One region of the Comamonas sp. C24C genome, then DNA from elsewhere that is predicted to be linked to it. Evidence: predicted binding sites of a transcription regulator. Region 1 holds the regulator's gene; the other holds the start of a gene.

The links. Region 1 encodes LexA, which represses DNA repair genes until DNA is damaged. Its sites were predicted from a motif close to ACTGTATNNNNATACAGT; they were not measured.
Region 2: the regulator LexA is predicted to act here: its motif matches at 2,826-2,843, upstream of ACLBXN_RS03585 (DNA topoisomerase IV subunit B).

The regions. Positions count from the first base shown of each region.
Region 1 covers NZ_JBKFBC010000011.1:100,520-111,838, forward strand. Annotated here, with positions in the region: gene lpxK (tetraacyldisaccharide 4'-kinase) at 1-930, shown strand, start outside; gene ACLBXN_RS19240 (Trm112 family protein) at 1,028-1,219, shown strand; gene kdsB (3-deoxy-manno-octulosonate cytidylyltransferase) at 1,223-1,999, shown strand; gene adk (adenylate kinase) at 2,390-3,046, shown strand; gene ACLBXN_RS19255 (asparaginase) at 3,320-4,303, opposite strand; gene lexA (transcriptional repressor LexA) at 4,386-5,057, shown strand; gene ACLBXN_RS19265 (hypothetical protein) at 5,225-5,617, shown strand; gene ACLBXN_RS19270 (hypothetical protein) at 6,035-6,280, shown strand; gene ACLBXN_RS19275 (universal stress protein) at 6,426-6,887, shown strand; gene ACLBXN_RS19280 (hypothetical protein) at 7,175-7,501, opposite strand; gene ACLBXN_RS19285 (hypothetical protein) at 7,783-7,935, shown strand; gene ACLBXN_RS19290 (hypothetical protein) at 7,922-8,095, opposite strand; gene ACLBXN_RS19295 (hypothetical protein) at 8,450-8,758, shown strand; gene ACLBXN_RS19300 (DNA breaking-rejoining protein) at 8,854-9,255, shown strand; gene ACLBXN_RS19305 (FABP family protein) at 9,371-10,012, shown strand; gene ACLBXN_RS19310 (alpha/beta fold hydrolase) at 10,109-11,319, opposite strand, start outside.
Region 2 covers NZ_JBKFBC010000001.1:773,671-784,989, reverse strand. Annotated here, with positions in the region: gene ACLBXN_RS03590 (lytic transglycosylase domain-containing protein) at 1-768, opposite strand, end outside; gene ACLBXN_RS03585 (DNA topoisomerase IV subunit B) at 822-2,792, opposite strand; gene ACLBXN_RS03580 (MFS transporter) at 3,209-4,405, shown strand; gene ACLBXN_RS03575 (hypothetical protein) at 4,422-4,553, shown strand; gene ACLBXN_RS03570 (SDR family oxidoreductase) at 4,596-5,408, shown strand; gene ACLBXN_RS03565 (class I SAM-dependent methyltransferase) at 5,442-6,080, shown strand; gene dapA (4-hydroxy-tetrahydrodipicolinate synthase) at 6,454-7,350, shown strand; gene bamC (outer membrane protein assembly factor BamC) at 7,414-8,526, shown strand; gene ACLBXN_RS03550 (hypothetical protein) at 8,778-9,050, opposite strand; gene ACLBXN_RS03545 (JmjC domain-containing protein) at 9,428-10,552, opposite strand; gene ACLBXN_RS03540 (AraC-like ligand-binding domain-containing protein) at 10,624-11,319, opposite strand, start outside.

The DNA of each region.
Region 1 (11,319 bases):
CTGCAGGCCTGGAACGCCAGGCGCATGCGCAGCCGCCAGCAAAGCACGGGGCTGCCGGTCATCGTCGTCGGCAATGTGATTGCAGGCGGCGCGGGCAAGACCCCCGTGACTCAGGCCGTAGTGGCCCACCTCAAAGCCAGAGGCTGGCAACCGGCCATCATCTCGCGCGGTTATGGCCGCAGGATCGAGAACGGGCAGGATTGCCGCGAGGCCCTGCCGGACAGCCCCGCCAGCGAAGTCGGCGACGAGCCCGCCCTGCTGGCGCGCAGCACCGGCGTGCCGGTCTTTGTCGCCTCCAGGCGCCTGGAGGCAGCGCAAGCGCTGCGCCAGCGCTACCCGCAGGTCGATGTGATCGTGAGCGATGATGGCCTGCAACATCTGGCCCTGGCACGCGATGTCGAGCTGTGCGTCTTCAATGATGAAGGAGTCGGAAACGGCTTTCTGCTGCCCGCAGGCCCGTTGCGCGAGCCCTGGCCCCGCCCAGTGACGGCCACATTGCATGTGGGCCAGCCGCCCAGGCCGCCGGGCACGGCCCCCACGTTCGCGCTGCAGCGCAGCCTGGCCGACACCGCCTACAACGGCCATGGCCAAAGCATCCCGCTGCGCAGTCTGGCCGACCAGAGCCCGGAGGCCGTGGCCGCCGTGGCACGCCCCGAGTCTTTTTTTGCCATGCTGGCCGCCCAGGGCATCACTGTGGCAGCAACCCAGGCCTTGCCCGATCACTATGATTTCGAGAGCTTCTCGCGCAAGCTGGGAAACGACAAACCCTTGATTTGCACCGAAAAAGATGCCGTCAAGCTCTGGCGCAGGCATCCCGAAGCCTGGGCCGTGCCCCTGCAGCTGCAGCTGCCGCAGGCCTTCTGGGAGCTGCTGGACGCACAGCTGGCCAAGGCCAACGCCAATATTCGCCGCGATGGCAAGCCAGCCTGACTATCATTGAGCCTATGGATCGGCCTCGGCTGATCACCCCTTTTTTGCAGCGCCAGCCCCCTGCTGGCGCCCTCATCCCGTTTTGCAGGAATATTCCATGGACGCCAAACTTCTCGAACTGCTGGTCTGCCCCGTCACCAAGGGCCCGCTGCGCTTTGACCGCGAGCATCAGGAGCTGATCAGCCACAGCGCGCGCCTGGCCTACCCCGTGCGTGACGGCATCCCGGTGCTGCTGGAAAACGAAGCCCGCACCCTGTCCGACGACGAGCTGGAAGAAGAAAAGCAATAAGCCATGAGCTATACGGTACTGATCCCGGCCCGCCTGTCCTCGACCCGCCTGCCCGGCAAGCCGCTGGCCGATATTGCCGGCCTGCCTATGGTGGTGCGCGTGGCCCAGCGCGCGGCCCTGGCCGGCGCAGCCCGCTGCGTGGTGGCGGCCGACGACGAAAGCATCGTGGCGGCCTGCGCCCGGCATGGCATCCAGGCCATCCTGACGCGCAAGGATCATCCCAGCGGCAGCGACCGTCTGGCCGAAGCCTGTGCGCAACTGGGCCTGTCCGGCGACGATGTGGTCGTCAATGTGCAAGGCGACGAGCCGCTGATCGACCCCAAGCTCATTGAGGCCGTGGCGCAACTGCTGCTGGCCCGCCCCGAAGCCAGCATGGGCACGGCCGCCCATCCTATTGATAGCCTGACGGATTACCGCAACCCGAATGTGGTGAAGGTTGTCTGTGACGCCAAGGGTCTGGCCAGCTATTTCAGCCGCGCGCCCATCCCTTTCTCGCGCGACCACGGCGACGAAGCCTGGTGGCAGACGGCAGCCCCCAAGGCCGGTCACACAGGTTTCACACCGCTGCGCCATATTGGCATCTATAGCTACAAGGCTGGTTTTCTGCGTGAGTTCCCTCAACTGGCACCCGCGCCGACCGAAGCCATGGAACAGCTGGAGCAGTTGCGCGCCCTCTGGCACGGCCACCGCATTGCCGTGCATCTCACGCCCGATGCACCGGGTGCCGGCGTAGACACGCCCGAAGACCTTGAGCGCGTGCGCGCCGTTTTTGCTGGCTGAGTAAAAGACCTGCGCACTTTGGCGACACCGGTCCGCAGGCCGTCTTCATTCAGGGCTGCTCACGCATCAAGCCGGCAGCAGCCCTGCCGGCGCACGCCACCTCAAAGGGCCCTGGGCCAGTCCAGGAAAGCGCTGATCGCTATACTTTCCGCATAGTCCGAATAGCATATGTAACGGCTTCGGCACCTGGATTACAACTACAGCAATCGCGTTTGCAGCGGATACATGCCTTCAATTGGCCGCACTTGTGACAGCCTTGACTGAATTGTGTAAGCCTGTGTTGGTCTTGTGCGTGCTATCCTTGCCCGCGAAAAAATACGGCCCGGGGACTACGGACGACCACCCGTCTGCCTGGGCCAGCAAGAATTTCTACTCTCCTCAAGGATTTCCATGAAACTGATTTTGTTGGGTGCACCCGGCGCCGGCAAAGGCACTCAGGCGGCCTTCATTTGCCAAAAGTACGGTATCCCTCAAATCTCCACGGGCGACATGCTGCGCGCCGCCGTCAAGGCTGGCACTCCTCTGGGTCTGCAAGCCAAGGCCGTGATGGACGCCGGCCAACTGGTCAGCGACGATCTGATCATCAACCTGGTCAAGGAACGCATTGCCCAGCCCGACTGCGCCAAGGGCTTCCTGTTTGACGGCTTCCCCCGCACCATCCCCCAGGCCGACGCCATGAAGGCCGCCGGCGTGAAGCTGGACTATGTGCTGGAAATCGATGTGCCCTTCGACGCCATCATCGAACGCATGAGCGGCCGCCGCAGCCACCCCGCCTCGGGCCGCACCTACCACGTCAAGTTCAACCCACCCAAGGTGGAAGGCAAGGACGATGTGACCGGTGAAGACCTGGTGCAGCGCGAAGACGACAAAGAAGAAACCGTCAAGAAGCGCCTGGACGTCTACAGCAACCAGACCCGTCCTCTGGTGGACTACTACAGCAACTGGGCCAAGGCCGACGCAGCAGCGGCCCCCAAGTACCGTGCCATCAGCGGCACAGGTAGCGTGGAAGAAATCACCGAGCGCGCTCTGGCCGCTCTGGCTTCCTGATCGCCCTGATCACTCGCTCATGGAGCCTTGCCGACTTTTGGCGGTAGGGCATCTTTGGGAAAAAAGGCCGGTGTCTTCACCGGCCTTTTTGTTCTCGAACCTCAAGCTCCCTGCCGTTCGGCCGGAATCCATCCGATGCGGGCAAACTGCACCGAGGTGGAGCTGCAGCCATCAATATTCATAGCTATCCGCGCTCATAATCATTAGTTTTTAGATAAGAAACATCATAAATTCCAGGTAAAACGTAGGATAGTAGCTCTCCGAATAAGAGCATCAACCCAATGCGCGAGGCCAACCCATCAGCTCCAGCATCAGGCTGATTCTGGCTTTGGCCGCAGGCAGGCTGCTCACATGGTCGTCCTGCGTTCCCTGAGCCTGCACCACCGGCCCCTCCTCGCACCGGGTCGTGATGCACAAAGCCAGGCCCTGCACCTGCGCCCAGTCCAGGGCTGCCCCCAATGCCTGATGGACCGTGCCATTGCCGGTGCCCACCACTACCACGGCACGCACGCCTGCCGCATGCCAGGCCTGCATCACCGCCAGCGCCACGGCACTGTTGCAGCCCGCATGGCTGTGCAGCAACTCCACCTGAGGCCATTGACCTGCGGGCGGTAAAGCGATTGCAGGCAAGCCAGCCGCAGCTGCCCTAGGCAGCCCGAGCGTTGCCCAGCGCACCTGTCCCTCTTCCACCCAGCCCTGCGGGCCGGTGCCACTGCCATCAAAGGCATCCACACGGTAAGGATGCACCTTGCGCACCTGGCGGGCGCTGAACACCCTGCCCGCCACCACCGCCAGCACGCCCCGGCCAGCGGCCTGTGCATCGGCTGCGCAGGCCACAGCATCACGCAGATTGCCGGGCCCGTCGGCGGAGATGGCTGTGGCCGGGCGCATGGCACAGGTCAGCACCACGGGCTTTGACGGACGCAGAACGCATTGCAGAAACCAGGCGGTCTCCTCCAGGGTGTCGGTGCCGTGGGTGATCACGATGCCGCTCACATCATCACGCGCGAGCAGCTCGGCACAGCGCTGCGCGAGCGCATGCCAGGTGGCGTGATCCATATCCTTGCTGTCCAGCTGCGCCAGCTGCTCCGCCTGCAGCGACGCTGCAGCAACGCGCTCCAGGTCCGGCACGGCCTGCAGCAGTTGAGCCACGCCCAGCTGGGCCGCGCGGTAGCCCACGCTGGTGCCGGCCTGCTCGGCGACACCGGCAATCGTGCCGCCCGTGCCCAGGATGACGATTTTTTTGTCACGTTCCACTTGCAGTCCTCTTTAAACTGATTAAAAATACAGGTACTGGATGAACACACAGTATTCATCATCGATCGATCAAGGAATGCCCATGGACCACCCCAAGCTCACTCCCCGCCAGCAGCAGATTCTGGACCTCATCCAGTCCACCATCGCTCGCACGGGTGCGCCCCCTACCCGGGCCGAGATTGCCAGCACCTTTGGCTTCAAATCAGCCAATGCTGCAGAAGAGCATTTGCAGGCGCTGGCCCGCAAGGGCGTCATCGATCTGGTCAGCGGCACATCGCGCGGCATTCGCCTGCGCGCCGACACCGTGCGCACCATCAATGCAGCACGCGGCGCCAGCTTTGCGCTGCCGCTCACGGCCCTGGCTCCGCTGGTGCTGCCTCTGGTCGGCCGCGTCGCCGCTGGCTCGCCTATTCTGGCCCAGGAACATATCGATCAAAGCTATTCGGTCGAGCCCAGCCTGTTTGCCGCCAAGCCCGATTACCTGCTCAAGGTGCGCGGCATGTCCATGCGTGACGCCGGCATCATGGACGGCGACCTGCTGGCGGTACAGGCCACGCATGAAGCGCGCAACGGCCAGATTGTGGTGGCCCGCCTCGGTGACGACGTCACCGTCAAGCGCTTCAAGCGTACGCCGCAGGGCATCGAGCTGCTGCCCGAAAACCCCGACTACAAGATCATTCACGTCTCGCCTGAAGAGCCATTCGCCATCGAAGGCCTGGCCGTTGGCCTGATCCGCAACAGCATGTTCATGTAGCGGCCAGACGGCCTGTCGGCACCTCCCGGAGGTGCATCAAGCCTCTTTCCCTCTCGAGCCCAGGTGGTAGGCGCGAAGCTGCTGAGCTTCGCCCTGGGCGGAGCTTCGCCTGAAGTACGCAATCCTGCCCTTATCCATGCCGCAAGGTCATCAAGAGGAGTTGTCAAATGGGATTCGCCACATCACTGCAGTCTTTGACTCGCCGGACACTGAAAAGCCTATCGTCCTTGCATCCTCCTGGCGACACGAGCACAGCTGCCACGGAAACCGCCTCCTGCAAGGCTCATCGCCCCAAGGCGGCACAAATCAGTATTCCGGTCATGCGTGCCAATCGCGGCCGCAGCCGCCTTGGCAGCCGCGTGCTTCATCCTCGGGCCTTGCCCACCACCTCGCCCATCGCCGCCGAGGCGGCGCAGCCCTCCTCTGCACGGCTGCTCAAAATCGTTCAGCGTGAACCACGCAAGCAACCCGAATGCCTGCTGATCTCCGGGCGCATGGCCGATGTCTGCGCAGCATTGGAACGCATGGTTCTCAATGAGCAGGCAGCCCGGCAAGCATGAAAGCACGACGGGCTTGGGATCACTGCGCTCATGCGGCACAAGCGCGATTCGCGACAGACCTGCAGTTGATGCAGCAAAGCTTCCATATGCCCGCCTGACTGGCTGATTCGCTGTGGCCGCAGGCGTCCTCTCAAGTTTCTGCCCCGTTGATCGACAGATGGCGCGAGATGCCACTGCCGCCAGTACCGCGACGAAAAACCTCATTTCGTCGGCGCAAAACGATCTGGATCGCCATGTAAATTTTTTGCCGGACGTTCAGGCTGCTCCTGCCTGCAGAAACGCCTTTTGCAGCAGCCCGCAAACGACAAAACTCCTTGTCAGGCGCGAATATCCGCCATCGCAGTACCCGGATCAGGGTATTGCGGCCCCTCCTCGACAGTGGAAACATTCATACACACATGTCAACGAGGGCGTCCTATGAGTGCCTACCGCAAGCTCTTGCAGCACATACAGGCCAAAGACGCCAACGGCAACCTGCGTCTGATTCTGGTCTATCAGAGTTTTGACGAAGTCGACATGCCGCATGGCGTCTCCATACGCCCGTCTGCCATTTACTTCGAAACCTCCGATCACCAGAAGGTCAACTGGCTCAATCCCCAGCAGTTCGAGATGGAAGCCACCGGCGAGATCCTCAATCGCGTTCCTGCTTCACCGGAGGAATAAGCCAGCACGACACCGTTGCCTTGACCTGGGCAGAATTTCCCTCCGTTCATCGCCCTGCTCCAGACAAGGTTCTGAACATTGCGCAGCCTGAAATATTGGAATAAATTGGCATTCAGGCACATCTTCCGGTATCAGGAGATTGAACATGTTCAAGCACCTGCTCATTCCCACCGATGGCACCAAACTGTCCGAGGCAGCCGTGCGGGCAGGCATTCTGCTTGCGCGTGAGCAAGGCGCCAAGGTGACCGGCCTGTATGTCATGCCCGATTACCGTGCCATCATCTATGGCGCGGATGCCCTGCTGACCTATAACAGCGAGGAATTCGAGCGCAGTGCCAACAGCGATGCCGATGCGGCCCTGCAATTCGTTGACCAGATCGCCAGGCCTGAAGGCGTGCCCTGCAACTTCGTGCGAGTCACTCACGCTTCTGTCTACCAAGCCATTGTTAAGCAGGCCCAGGAATTGCAATGCGACCTGATCTGCATGGCCTCCCATGGCCGCAAAGGCATAGGCGGAATCTTGCTGGGCAGTGAAACCCAGCGCGTTCTGACGCACAGCCATGTCCCGGTGCTGGTGCACCGGCCCGCCTCAACCGGCAAGCACTAAGGAGCGCAAAATATCAGGCAGCGGATCTATCGTTGCACGCATGGACGCCGGCCACCGATAGACCATGACTGCTCAGCAATGCAGGCCAGCCAGCCTAAGCCGCCGGCCGCACCCGATGGGGCAACCTGTCGACCGTTCAAACGCGTCAGCAACAGTGCAAGAGCGATAAACGGCAACCGAGGCTGAAGCCTCTGCCAACTATTCAAATGCATTGACTGTGTGAGCTGCAGAACGGAATCGAAGGGACCCCGAAACTTGCCCGCCTTGCGCGGGCATTTTTTTGGGTGCTAGGCACATCGTGCCGATGTCTCACCCAAGCGCTCTCGTTGCCCGGGCAAGGTGAACAGGATCTGGAGATTCTGCGAATCCATTTGCTGAACCACGATGGAGCCGTCTTCGTGCAGATAGATCCGCACCGTCCGGTCATCGTCCAGATCCCAATGTGCCACGCTGGTATTCACGCCTCGCCAGCCATGCTCCTCGCACAGACGGCGCCGACGCAAAGCTCTCAGGAACTCCTGTGAAGCGCCGAGCTCCGCGTTGACATGCACCCAGCTGTCGATCACCAGCTCATAGGCCATCTGCTGCGTATTGCACGGCTTGGCCATCTTCATGTGCCTGATCCAGGCATCCAGACGGGAGGCAAATGTGTATTGCAGGTGGTGAGGCATGAGTTTTCTTGAATTCAATAGCGCACCAGGCTAAATCGCCATTTGCACATCACTTTCAGAATTTTCCTACGCACAATTTACCCAAAACTTCGTCTGAAACAAAATACACATCACCAATAGGCTCAGGGTTTAAGGCTGTCAATAGCTGGATTAAGAGAGCAGGCCCGGTGAAACCCTAGGAATCTGCGGTCTCGGGCTGCCGTATCCATCATGTCAATGCATCGATGGACGCCTCGACCATGCCTGCCTGCGCCCTGGTCGGTCCTGGCTTTATCTGCTCAGTCGTGCGCACTGAAGCGTTCCAGGGCAATCAGCTTGTGCGCGGTGGCTTCATGGATGGGCGATCCGGCAATGCGATCCGGTTCAGCAGCCAATAACGACACTGCCCCCACGACTCAAGGCAGCGGCATGAGGAGAAAACGGCTGGATGAACCCAGCGCCGTCTGAGTCAAAGCCCTTGGTCGCAGCACCCAGGGTCAGCGCAGCTTGGCCATGATTCTTCTTGCTCGAATCGAGACAGGCAATCGAGCGATTCATGCCGCGAATTCTGTTCGCGAACATCGACATACCACCCGTTTTGGTTCGCTTCTCGGCCCTGGAATGCAGAGTGGATTTCCACATCTGCACAGGCCTGACTCAATTGACAAAAACTATCTTTTCACTCCGTTACTTAGCACGCTTACTTCATCAAGAAAAGATGACAGCCGCACCGGCAAAGTGCTGCCTCCGGGCTTCCTGCAAGCTCACAAACGGGATCAGAGCTATCCATCGGAGCGATCTGTAAGTGCCTACATACTTACTTACATCCGCTTGATACAACATCACTCAAATGCAAAGAAATGTCAGCTCGCAGGTTCTGCGGCATGTGGTTGAGCAACTGGGAGTGTGAACATGAGAAAAGTTAATCCTGCCGCCAAGAACGCGAATCGCGCCTTTGTCCGGCTGCACACGTATGTGACCAAGCAATTCGACTGGGATATCTTCACCAAGGACTACCGGGTCGTCCTCAACACCGACGAAGACGGCGGCGTCACGCTCTTCATCGTCAAAGTCTTCGACAAGAACGGCCAGCCCGCTGCGCTGGGGCCGAAGATCCCTAACCAGATTACGTTTTCTTACCGCCAGGCTCCCATCATGTCGGTATGGACAGAGTTCTTCAATGACGGCAAATTCAGCTGGCGCAATGTCTCCTGCCGCTAGGGCGCAGTGGAGGGAGATGGCGGCCCGGCTGTCTGCATAGACGCCTGCCGCAGCGTCAGGGGCGCCATCCTGTCCAGAATCTTCAGGAGAGTTGCATGACCCGCTTCCAACCGATGCTTGCAACTGCTGCCCTGCTCAGTCTCATGACCGTACATCTCAGCAGCTCAATGGCTCAGGCCGCCTTCACGACGCCGGGCGGCTACTCCAACTCCTACAGCGGCCAGATCACCGGCAATGGGGTTGTGCAATACGGACTGGAAACGCGCCCCTTCCAGCGCATGACCGTCACGCTCAACACCAACAATCCGTCCAGCCAGATGAACATCTTCAAGGACGGCAATGCCCAGCCGCTTTGCGCAGGCTCGGCCAGGCAAAACATCTGTACCTTCCGCGTCGAGAGGGGTGCCAGCTACCGCGTGCTGATCTTTCTCACACGTGACGCCGCCCAGCGCGGCGAGAGTGCACGCTTCACGCTCACGACCGAAGAAAGCACCTGACTGCTCTTACCGGCAGCTCTCGTGCGTCCGGCATCCTGACCACCGTCAATTTCACCTCGACCTGCGGCTTGTAAACTGGCTTCACCAGATTCAAAGTGAAAGCCCGTTACACGATATGGAAAACTTTCCCAAGGACATCTACACCGAGCCCACACCCGATGTGAACACCCTGGCCAATCTCGGCCCCTTCACCGGCATGGCCGGCATCTGGACCGGCAGGCGCGGCCTGGACATCAATCCCAAGGCCGACGGCCCCGAAAAGCAGGCCTTCATTGAGCACATGGAACTGCAACCCATTGATGCGCAGACCAATGGCCCCCAACTCTTCTACGGTCTGCGCTATCACACGCGCATCGTCAAGCCCGACGACGTGGAAACCTTTCACGACCAGGTCGGCTACTGGCTGTGGGAGCCCGCCACCGGCAACATCATTCAGACCCTGAGCATCCCGCGCGGGCAGACGGCCATGGCCACGGGAAAAACCACGGCAGACGCCACCAGCTTCACCCTCAAGGCCGTGCGCGGCTCCACGGTCAACGGCATCTCCAGCAACCCGTTTCTGGAGCACGCCTTCAGAACCGACGCCTATACCATCACCGTCACCAAGCACTCCGACGGCACCTGGTCGTACGAGCAGGAAACCACGCTCACCATCCCCGGTCAGAGTGAACCCTTTGCCCATACCGACCGCAACACCCTGCACAAGATTGGCGAGCCCACGCCCAACCCCACGGCAAGAGCTGCAGTCGAGATCTGATGGCGAATAGCCCGGGCGTTGTCGCAAGCGTCGCGCACGCCCCGGGCACCCCATGCAGCGAGGCATTGCGCTGCTCGATACTTGCGCAGCACGGCCTCAGAGCAATGATGCAGGGCCGACGGCCTTGCGCAGGCGCTCAAGCAGCGTCCGAGCCAGTTCCGGATCTTCAAAATTGCTGGGTTCCTGCCCTGATATCGGCAAGGTCCTCATGCTGCGAGCCTGCAGATTCTGCACCTGGGCATCCAGCGGCAAGGGCTTGCCCTGGCATTGTGTCAAGCGCCGTGCTGGTGCCTGACCCAGCAGATAGTTCATGACCGTCAGGTCCACGCACTCGGTCTGATAGACCATCAGGCCATGGCTGCCTTCGTTCTTGACATAAACCATGCTGGTGGCCGGCAGCTGGTCAAAGGTCTCCATGGCACCGGCCAGCGGTGTGGGCACGTCGAACTCGCTTTGCACCATGAGCATCCTGGCGGTCTTCAGACTGGCGATCGACGGCTTGGAGAACTGCGCCTGTCGTTTCCAGTACAGGCAGGGCTGGCCCGCAATACGGTTGTTGGCTATGGGCAGCGTTCGCGCCAGCTCGAAGCCCTTGTTGACCCAGTAGACCGGATCTCGCTCCAGCAAGAGTTCGTCGTTGCAAACCACCGTATTGAAGACCGAGTCGGAGTTGTCCGCAGAAAACGGCGCGGCCGCTGTCCAGTACTGCGGATCGTTCAACATCAATATCCCGCTGCCGATGCTGGAAGCCTTGTCTGGAATGCTCGCATCCACATCAGGATCACCGGTGCTGACCTGAATGTTCTGCAACTGGTTGGCAATGTCGGAAGGCTGCATGCCATTGCGCAGATAGCCGCTCGCATCCATGAGCATGCGGGCATAGAGAAGCTCGCTGGCAATCGTGTTGGGCTCGGCCCGGAAGCTGCTCTGCACCAGCATTTGATTCAAAGGTGGCGCGAGCCTTTTCAGCCTGTCCACAATCTCCTGCGTGCTGGTGCCCATGCCCAGGCTGCTGTTGTGGCGCGCGGCATAGGGAGCAATATGGTTGGCAAAGCTGTGAATCTTGCCTACTTCGTAGCTGATGCTGGCCGCATGAATACTCTGGCTGAAGTTCATATTGCTGTCGACGACCATCGGGCCGACACGCTCGGGAAAGAGGCCCGCATACCAGAAGCCCAGCCAGGTTCCATACGAGATGCCGTAGTAATGCATTTTCTCGTCGCCGAACAGATGGCGCATCAGATCCATGTCACGTGCCGTGGCATCGGTATTGATGAAATCGGAGATCGGGTTCTTCTGGCAGTTGA
Region 2 (11,319 bases), on a different contig from region 1:
GCCGCTCAGGGGCCTGGCTGCCTGCAGCTGCTCGTAGATGCCCGTGACGGCCTTGACGTAATTCATTGTTTCTTTATAGGGCGGAATCGCCTTGCCAAACTTCTGCACCGCACCTTCGCCCGCGTTATAGGCGGCCAGCACCAGATCGAGCCGGCCCGGGAACAAGTCCATCAGATAGCTCAGATAGCGCGCGCCGGCAGGCACGTTCACGGCCGGGTCGGCCAGCTGCTGCTGCAGGCTGCGCTTCTTGCTGGCCGCCACGCCAAAGCGCTCGGCCGTAGCCGGCATCAGCTGCATCAGACCGACAGCGCCCTTGGGAGAGACGGCCTGGGCATCAAAGCCGGACTCCACGGCGATCACGGCCTTGATCAGGTCATAGTCCACGCCGGTTCTCTCGGCCGCCTTCTGCAGATGCGGCCTCACGCTCTTGTAGCGCGGCGAGACCTCGAAAAAGCTCTGCATGCGCGTGCGGGCGTTGAGCCCCTCGGCCGCCGAATCCGGCTTGAGCTGCAGACCCGGCTGGCTGCTGTCGTAGAGCTCGCCCTTGAAGAACAGCTTGTAGCGTTCGTCCAGCGCCTCGGCCGCAAAGTGCGTGACCCCGAATTCATCGACATAGGCCCAGAGATCGGCATGCGCCGCCGGCGCCAGGGCCAGCCAGCCCGAGCCCGCCAGCAGGGCAGCAGCCACCGCACGTCGCAAACGCACAGACGCGAGCCCGCCGCGCGCAGGCGGATGGCTGGGTGAGGCATCGAACATGGGCTTGTGCATGGCTGGCTCCATCGACCGCTAGTGAGCGCTAGTGCAGGCGTTGCAACGCCCGCCTAGATATCGACCTCCACGGCATCGCCATGCAGCTCCATCAGCTCGCGGCGGGCGGCGGCTTCGCCCTTGCCCATGAGCTTGGTGACCACGGCCTCCGACTGTGCAAAGTCCAGATTCATGAACTGCACCGGCAGCAGACGACGCGTATCGGGGTTCAGCGTGGTTTCCCACAGCTGTTCGGCATTCATCTCGCCCAGGCCCTTGAAACGGCTGACCTGGCATTTCTCGCGCGGCACGCCGTCCTTGGCGCATTTTTCGATGATGGCATCGAGCTCGCCCGCATCGAGCGCATAGACCTTGATGGCGGGCTTCTTGCCGCGCGCAGGCACGTCCACACGGAACAGCGGCGGCAGCGCCACATGGATGTGGCCGGCTTCGATGAGCTTGGGGAAATGCTTGAAGAACAGCGTCAGCAGCAGCACCTGGATGTGCGATCCGTCCACGTCCGCATCCGAGAGAATGCAGATCTTGCCGTAGCGCAGGCCGGACAGGTCGGGCTCGTCATTGGGGCCATGCGGGTCCACGCCGATCGCCACCGAGATATCGTGGATTTCGTTGTTGGCGAACAGCCGGTCACGATCCACCTCCCAGGTGTTGAGCACCTTGCCGCGCAGCGGAAGGATGGCCTGGGTTTCCTTGTCGCGGCCCATCTTGGCGCTGCCGCCGGCAGAGTCGCCCTCGACCAGAAACACCTCGTTGACGGCTATGTCCTTGCTCTCGCAATCGGTCAGCTTGCCGGGCAGCACGGCCACGCCGCTGCCCTTGCGCTTTTCCACCTTCTGGCCGGCCTTCTGGCGAGTCTGGGCGGCCTTGATGGCGATCTCGGCCAGCTTCTTGCCCCAGTCCACATGCTCGTTGAGCCACAGCTCCAGCGCCGGGCGCACAAAGCCCGAGACCAGACGCACGGCATCGCGCGAGTTCAGGCGCTCCTTGATCTGGCCCTGAAACTGCGGGTCCAGCACCTTGGCATTGAGCACATAGCTGGCGCGCGCAAACACGTCGTCGGGCATGAGCTTGACGCCCTTGGGCAGCAGCGAATGCATGTCGATGAAGGCCTTGACGGCCTGGAACAGGCCGTCGCGCAGGCCGCTGTCATGCGTGCCGCCCGCCGTGGTGGGTATCAGGTTGACATAGCTTTCGCGCAGTGGCGCGCCGTCTTCGGTGAAGGCCACGCACCAGGCCGCGCCCTCGCCTTCGGCAAAGCTGTCGTTGTTCTTGTCGGCAAAGCCCTCGCCCTCGAACAGGGGGATGACGGGCTCGCCATGCAGGCTCTGCGCCAGATAGTCACGCAGACCGCCCTTGAACTGCCAGCTCTGGGTGTCACGCGACTTTTCGTTGATCAGCGAGACGGCCACGCCGGGCATGAGCACAGCCTTGCTGCGCAGCAGATGCACCAGCTCGCCCATGGGCAGGGCCGAGGATTCGAAGTATTTGGCATCGGGCCAGGCACGTACCGTCGTGCCCTGCTTGCGCTCGCCGGCCTGCAGAGGGCGCACCTTGAGCGGCTCGATCACATCGCCGCCCGAGAACACCAGCGTGGCCACCTGGCCGTCGCGGTGCACCTGCACCTCCAGACGCGTCGCCAGCGCATTCGTCACCGAAACGCCCACGCCATGCAGACCGCCCGAGAAGCTGTAGGCGCCGCCATTGCCCTTGTCGAACTTGCCGCCCGCGTGCAAGCGCGTGAAGACCAGCTCCACCACGGGCGCCTTTTCCTCGGGGTGCAGGCCGAAGGGAATGCCGCGCCCGTCGTCCTCCACGCTGTAGGAGCCGTCGGCGTGCATGGTGAACTTGATTTTCTTGCCGTAGCCGGCAAGCGCCTCATCGGCCGCGTTGTCGATCACCTCCTGCAGTATGTGCAGGGGGTTGTCGGTGCGCGTATACATGCCGGGACGCTGCTTGACAGGCTCCAGACCCTTGAGAACGCGGATCGAGCCTTCGGAATATTCGTTGGACGGTTTGACTGCCATGGGGGCGGATTGTAGTGGCCTCTCCGGAAGAGAGCTGGATAAATTCACAGTTGTTTACTCCCAATACTCTTGCACAAAGCCCGAACATCTGTCTTGGCAACGTGTTTTCAGCGCATCTTGCCCGCTGCGACAACTCTTAAAAAGATAGCTTCTACCGCATGCTATTCAATAGTTTCAGATAGATTTAAATCAGTTTTTATTGCAGTCCTTGCGCAAGGCGCTCACTTTTTATGGATCGCGACTTGCTGCAGGCGCGCAGGGCCCGGCGCCGCTCCCGCATTCTGGCAGCACAGGCTGGCGCACATGTGACGAGCTGTGCCGGCGCGAAGCAGCGGCTTTGGTTACAGTGGTGAGCTGACCGCACCCCAGGCCTTTTTCGCAAGCACGGCATGACAACAAAGACAACTCCAGCCCCCATGTCCATGGCGCAGATTCTTCTGTGCGGTGGCGCCATCGTCACGCTCTCGATGGGCATACGCCACGGCTTCGGGCTCTGGCTGCAGCCCATCACCCAGGACATGGGCTGGACGCGCGAGAACTTCTCCCTGGCCATTGCCGTGCAGAACCTGTCCTGGGGCATCCTGGGCATCTTCGTCGGCATGCTGGCCGACCGCATCGGCGCCTTCAAGGTGCTGATCGGCGGCTCCGTTCTCTATGCCCTGGGTCTGGTCGGCATGGCGCTGTCCCCCAGTTCCACGGTGTTCCTGCTGACCGCCGGCGTGCTGATCGGCGCGGCCCAGGCCGGCACCACCTATGCCGTGATCTACGGCGTGCTGGGCCGGCAGATTCCCGTGGCGCGGCGCAGCTGGGCCATGGGCGTGGCCGCGGCGGCAGGCTCGTTCGGCCAGTTCTTCATGGTGCCCGTGGAAGGCAGGCTGATCGCCCAGTTCGGCTGGTCCAATGCCTTGCTGATACTGGCGCTGTTCGCGCTGCTGATCGCCGCCCTGGCCTTCGGCCTGCGCGAGCCGGGCTTTGGCGGCAGCACGCCCATCAAGCGCGAGCAGACCGTTGGTCAGGCGCTCAAGGAAGCCTGGACCTACCCCAGCTTTCTGCTGCTGATGGCGGGCTACTTCGTCTGCGGCTTCCAGGTCATGTTCATCGGCGTGCACATGCCCAGCTATCTGAAGGACTTCGGCATGGAGCCCCATGTGGCCAGCTATTCGCTGGCCCTGGTCGGCCTGTTCAATATCTTCGGCACCTATCTGGCCGGCAATCTGGGCCAGAAGCTGCCCAAGCGCTATCTGCTGTCGGGCATCTACGGTCTGCGTTCGGTGGCCACGGTGGCCTTTTTGCTGGCCCCGCTCTCGCCCTGGTCGGTCTATGCCTTCTGCGCCGCCATGGGCTTTCTGTGGCTGTCCACCGTGCCGCTGACCAATGCCACCATCGCCCAGATCTTCGGCGTGCAGCATCTGTCCATGCTGGGCGGCTTTGTCTTCTTCAGCCACCAGATCGGCAGCTTCCTGGGCGTATGGCTGGGCGGCTATCTCTACGATATCAACGGCAACTACGACATGGTCTGGTACATCTCGATTGCCCTGGGCATTTTTGCCGCCGTCGTCAACCTGCCCGTGCGCGAGGCAGCCATCGTGCGCCGCACGCCCAGCGCCGCCTGATACCGGAGACACCACCATGCAGCTCAAACTCTGGCAACGCATCTCCATCTGGTGTGCCGTGCTCGTGCTGCTGCTGGCGGTGTTTGCCCTGTATCTGCAACCGGAATTCATGCTCACACTGGCAGACCAGGTCTGGGCCTGCTTCTGAGCTCTTGGGCAAGCCGCCCGGGCGGCATGGCCGGGAGAGAGCATGGCCCGCATCATCATCACCGGAGCCTCGGACGGCATAGGCGCCGAAATGGCCCGCCAGCTGGCGCAAACCCATCAGAGCCGGCTGCAGCTGACGCTGGCCGCACGCAATGCCGGCAACCTGCAGGCCGTGGCAGAACAATGCCGGGCCCTGGGGGCGCAGGTGCTGGAAGTTCCCACCGATGTGAGCGAAGAGGCCCAGTGCCGCGCGCTGATCGACGCCGCAGTGCAGCAGTTCGGCGGGCTGGACGCCCTGATCAACAACGCCGGGGTCTCGGCCCATGCGCTGTTCGAACAGGTCAGCGCGCAAGACCTGGGCTGGTATGAAAGGCTGATGCGCATCAACCTCTGGGGCAGCGTCTGGTGCACCCACGCGGCGCTGCCGCACCTCAAGACCAGCCAGGGCTCCATCGTCGCCGTGTCTTCGCTGGCTGGACTGATCGGCGTGCCAGGCCGCACGGCCTACAGCGCCAGCAAGTTCGCCATGGCCGGCTTCTTTGAAGCCCTGCGCATCGAGCTCAAACCCGCCGGCGTGAGCGTGACCACCGCCTACCCCGGCGTGGTGGATACGCGCATCCGCTACCACGGCTACAACGCCAGAGGCGAAGCCGCAGGCGTCAGCGGCCTCAAGGAAGACGGCGCGATGACGGTGGCCGAATGCGCGCGCCTCATCCTCGACGGCCTGAAGCACCGTCAGCGCGAGGTGGTGATGACAGGCAAGGGCAAACTGGGCCGCTTCATCAAGCTGATCGCCCCGAGCATGGTGGAAGACATGGCCCTGTCCGCGCTCAAGGACGATGTGAAGCCGCACTGAGCCGACGCGAGGCTGCCGAGGTGGAGGCAGGCCATGCAGAAACAGGCCTGCGGGCACTGCTATAGTTTTCGCAAGATGACCAGCCACACCCCGCCTCCCTCAGCCGCCGCCATTCCTGCGATTTCCGCCAGCCACTGCGCGCCGGCGCCCTCCGCCTGGATTGCCCGCTTTGCCCATCTGGTACGCCCGCAGGGCTCGGTGCTGGATCTGGCCTGCGGCATGGGCCGCCATACCCGTTTCTTCTCGGCCCTGGATCACAAGCTGACCAGCGTGGACAAGGCGCCGGAGGCGACCCAGTCCGTGGCGGATATCGCCGAGACGATTACCGCCGACATCGAGAACAACGCCTGGCCGCTGACGGGCCGCAGCTTTGATGGCGTGGTCGTCACCAACTATCTGTGGCGTCCGCTGTGGCCGCTGATTCTGGACAGCGTCAAGCCCGGCGGCGTGCTGCTCTACGAAACCTTTGCCCAGGGCAACGAGGCCTATGGCAAGCCCTCGCGCCCGGACTTTCTGCTCGCTCCCGGCGAGCTGCTGCAGGTCTGCGCCGGCTGGAATATCGTTGCCTACGAGCATGGTCTGCTCGAGCAACCCGCGCGCGTGGTGCAGCGCATCGCCGCCATCCGGCCCGATGGCGCAGCGCTCACGCCTGCCCCATTGCTGCCAGCCTGACACCCTTTTGGCACAGCGATCTGACCGGCGCTCCAGGCCCGGGCCTTTGCAAAGCGGCTGGCGCAGGCCGCTGTCCACAGCCACTGCAGCAACGCCCAAGCGATGCCGGCGCGGCCGCGACCCGGTCCGCAGGCCTTGGCCGGCCGCATCTGTCAGAACTCGCAACACGACCGGATTACCGTCATGGCGTCTGAAACAGACCAGCAATCAACAAACAATATGACGCACAAAAATTAAATATTTCGTCATTTCGTCATTTATCAACAACACTTCGACAAAAACAGAGTTTTGCTAGACACTGTTGACAGCAAACCACTGCTTGCACCCTGTCCCTGTTTGTAGAATTCATTTTTACCGTTTTCTGATTGCGGATATGACATCACCCTCCGTTGCTCTCACTGGCAGCATTGTTGCCCTCATTACGCCCATGCTCGAAGACGGTAGCGTCGACTACCCGTCGCTGCGCAAACTCATCGACTGGCATGTGGCCGAAGGCACCAACTGCATCGGTGTGGTCGGCACCACCGGTGAGTCGCCCACCGTGAATGTCGAAGAGCATTGCGAAATCATTCGCGTCGCCGTGGAGCAGGCCGCCGGCCGTGTCTCCATCATGGCCGGCTGCGGTGCCAACAGCACGCACGAAGCCATCGAGCTGGCCAGGTACGCCAAGAAGGTGGGCGCAGACAGCCAGCTGCAGGTCGTTCCCTACTACAACAAGCCCACGCAGGAAGGCCAGTACCAGCACTTCAAGGCCATCGCCGAAGCCACTGGCGACCTGCCCGTGGTTCTGTACAACGTGCCCGGTCGCTCGGTCGCCGACATGCAGCATGACACCGTGCTGCGTCTGGCCCAGATCCCCGGCATCATCGGCATCAAGGAAGCCACCGGCAACATCGAGCGTGCCCAATGGCTGATCCGCGATGTGCCCGCCGGCTTCGGCGTCTACTCCGGTGACGACCCCACCGCCGTGGCACTGATGCTGTGCGGCGGCCACGGCAATATCAGCGTGACGGCCAACGTCGCCCCCCGTCTGATGAGCGAGCTGTGCAAGGCCGCCATGGCCGGCGATACCAAGCGCGCCATGGAAATCCAGTTCAAGCTCATGCCCCTGCACAAGAGCCTGTTTGTGGAAGCCAATCCCATTCCCGTGAAATGGGCAGCAGCCCGCATGGGTTTGTGCGGCCCCGCCATGCGCCTGCCCATGACGCAGCTGAGCGAGCAATGCGAAGCAGTTGTTGAGGATGCTCTGCGTAAAGTTGGCGTACTCTGATCGAGTTGCGCTAAGCTAGCGGTTTTTCGCACATAGCTTGAACGCTACCCAAGGACAATCCGCGTGAAACAACAAACAGCACGTTTGAGCCTGCTCAGCATCGCGCTGGGCCTGTCTGCCTGCACGACCACGTTCCAAGAGACCAAGATCGACTACAAGAGCGCGGGCAAGAATCAAGCTCCCTCTCTCGAAGTTCCTCCGGATCTGACGCAGCTGTCGCAAGACTCGCGCTATACCGTCCCTGGTGGCGTGGTATCCGCTGCTGCCATGCAGGCCAACGCCCAGGCAGCCAAGCCGACCGACAACAACACTGCGGCCAACAAGATTGGCGACGTCCGCATCGAGCGTGACGGCGCCGAGCACTGGCTGGTGGTGGATCGCGGAGCCGACAAGCTCTGGGAGCCGACTCGCGATTTCTGGCTGGAAAACGGCTTCATCTATGCGATGGAAGACCGCCAGCTGGGCATTCTCGAAACCGACTGGGCCGAAAACCGCGCCAAGCTGCCTCAGGACATCATCCGCAGAAGCCTGGGCAAGGTTTTCGACTCGCTCTACTCCACCAGCGAGCGCGACAAGTTCCGCACCCGCCTGGAGCGTGAACCCGATGGCAAGACCCGCATCTATGTCACCCACCGTGGCATGCAGGAGGTCTATACCAGCGAGCGCAAGGACAACACCATCTGGCAACCGCGTCCTCGCGACCCCGAGCTGGAGACCGAATTCCTGCGCCGCATCATGGTCAAGCTGGGCGTGAGCGAAGAGCAGGCCTCTGCCGTCGCCAAGGCCGACAGGTCTGCGGCCACCACCTCGACCAGCGCACGCATGGACACCGTCAACGGCGTGCCCACACTGCAGCTGGAAGAAGGCTTTGAGCGCGCATGGCGCCGCGTTGGCGTGGCACTGGACCGCACCGGCTTCACCGTGGAAGACCGCGACCGCAGCCGTGGCCTCTACTATGTGCGCTACGTGGACCCCAATGCCAAGCAGGAGTCCAAGGGCTTCTTCAGCAAGATCTTCAGCCAGGGCAAGGAAGCCGCTGCGCCTCAGAAGTACCAGATCCAGGTCAAGGGCGATGGCAACAAGTCCCAGGTCAGCGTGCTCAATGAGCAGGGCCAGCCCGACAGCAGCGCCAACGGCCAGCGCATCGTGCGCATCATCACCGATGATCTGAAGTAAAGAGCACTGCCCCCCTACAAAAGCCACCAGGCTCGGCCCTGGTGGCTTTTTTCATGCCCGAACGAATCGAACTCCGTGCTCATGACGCGCTCTTGTCCAGCAGAATCGGCTCAGGCAAGTGCGGACCTTGTATGGCGACACGTATCCGCAACTCAAGAACCCGCTGTAAACTCCAGACGCAAAAAAACCGCACCTGGGTGCGGTTTTTTTTACGCTCGAGGCCTGGACCTCAAGCTGGCTGATGCAGCGAATTACTTGGCAGCAGGAGCTTCAGCGGCGGGAGCAGCAGGAGCGTCAGCGGCAGGAGCAGCAGGAGCGTCAGCGGCGGGGGCGGGGGCTGCAGGAGCGTCAGCAGCAGGAGCAGCAGCGTCAGCGGCGGGAGCAGCAGGAGCTTCAGCAGCAGGAGCGGGAGCAGCAGGAGCTTCCACAGCAGGAGCGGGAGCAGCAGGAGCTTCTTCCTTCTTGCCGCAAGCAGCCAGAGCAGCAGCAGCGATCACGGTAGCCAGAATCAGAGAGTTCTTCATGACGATTTCCTAAATGGTAGGTTCAGCAGACGGTATGCAGATTGCCATTACGGTCAGCCTTTTGCAGCTATTGATCGCTATGGCAGATCAGGTCAAACGATAAATTCGACTCAGACCGCATTATAGGTAGTTTTGCCCATTGCTGACTGATACTGACAGCAACTAAACAATTCTGCACAAATCGGTGCGTTCTCATTTACCGGGCAAGCCCACGCTTGCCTTGAGTCACACTGTGGAGCATAAATTTCTTCCTGTCAAATCCCTGACAGAGCTTTGACGAAGATTTACATAATCTACACAAAGCCCGCCAAATCAACGGAAGCCACAGAGGACAAACCCGTAAGTTAGCACGATCGCTGTTACAAGTCCACCCTGTTTCAGTCGCCCGAGCGAACCCAGCCCGCATCGAACCACGATGACAGCAACTCCAGCGCATCATCGCTGGCGGTTGCCAGATCCTTGCGCGACAGCGCCCGGGTGTCAGCCAGCTTGCGCATCAGCGTGGCATCGCGGCCGCCCGCCAGATAGCTTTCGCCATTGATGAAGATGTGCTTGGCGTCATACATCATGCGCGTTCGGCGATCCAGCACCACGCTTTCGAACATGCCGTTTTCATCGCCATGCTCGAACCAGACATTGGGCTTGGGGTCGCTCAGATATTCGCCCAGCGCGCGCTCCAGTGCCAGCGGCTCGGCCATGGCCTTCTTCAGTGCCTCGCGGGCAAAGTCATACATGGCTTCAGGAATCAGCGCCGGGTTGCTCACGGCCTCCTGCTTGGGGTCGCGATAGATGACCGGCGTTTCGGGCTCGTCGGGCTCATCCGACATGCGCAGCAGCAGCTCGCGGCCCAGCTCGCTGCGATCGGGCGAGCGGAAACCGATCGAATAGGTCATGCACTCGCCTTCGGCCACACCGTCATGCGCCCATTTGGGCGGCAGATACAGCATGTCGCCCGGCTCCAGCACGAACTCCTCTTCGGGCTCGAAATGGGAGAGAACCTTCAATGGCTTGCCCGGCTGCAGGGACAGGTCTTTCTGACGGCCGATGCGCCAGCGGCGCTTGCCATGGGCCTGCAGCAGGAAGACGTCATAGCTGTCGAAGTGGGGCCCCACGCCGCCTTGATCGGTGGCAAAGCTGATCATCAGATCATCGAGACGCGCCTCGGGCACAAAGCGAAATTGCTGCAGCAGCTCGTGTGCCTTGGCGTCATGCATGTCCACGCCTTGCACCAGCACCGTCCAGCCCGGCTTGGTCAATGCGGGCAGGCTGCGCCGGGACAGCGGGCCGTGACTGAGCTTCCAGTTATCGCCTTCCAGCTGCTGGATCAGGCGCGACTCCACGCCCTCTTCGCCCGCCATGGCCAGCAGGCGAGCACGCGGAATCGGGGCCTTGAAGCCGGGAATGGCCTGGCGCACCAGCAAAGGCTTTTTATGCCAGTGCTTGCGCATGAATTGAGAAGCGGTAAGTCCACCCAGCAGGGTGAGCGGCGTATTGATGTCCATGAATCCAGTCCTGCTTTCTAAGCAACGGACTGCATTGTCCTATAGGCCTCGATATCGCTGGTCGGCACAGATCAATGACCGAGCGCTCTGAACTCGGACGGCGACATGCCGGTGTGGGCCTTGAAGGCCCGGCTGAAGTGAGCGCTGTTGCCAAAACCGCAGCCCATGGCGATCTCGGTGATGGTGCGATGCGCAAGCGCCGCGGAATGCAGCTCCCGCATGCAAAGCTCCAGCCGGCTTTGCTGGATGAAAGCGCCCAGCGACTGTTCACGCCCCGCAAAGGCATTGTGCAGATGACGGCGGCTGCAGTTGAGCGCCTGAGCCACCTGGTCGACCGACAGCCCAGGGTCGCGCACATGGCTGGCCACATGGTCGCAGATGCGCTCGTACAAGGCCTGCTTCTGCGTCACCGCCGTGGCCTGCCCGCCAAGTGCCTGCAAGGACAGGTGCACCATGTCCACCAGCAGCTCCCCGGCGCGGCGCGCCAGCGGCGCCGTCATATTGTCGAGCTCCTGATAGGTGCTGCGCATGGTCTGCAGCGCAATGCGGGCCATGCCGGAGCTGCCTCCTACGGATAGCCCCATGAGGTTTTCCAGGCGCAGGCCTCGCTCGGCAATGCTCTGCTTGGGCACCATCATGATCAGGTGCTCCGTGTGCTGAGGGTTGTCCACCACATAGGGCTGCGAGGTGTCATAGATGGCCCAGCTGCCGTTGCTCACCAGGGTCCGGCTGCCGCCTTGCTCCACCTCGGCGTGACCGCTCCAGGG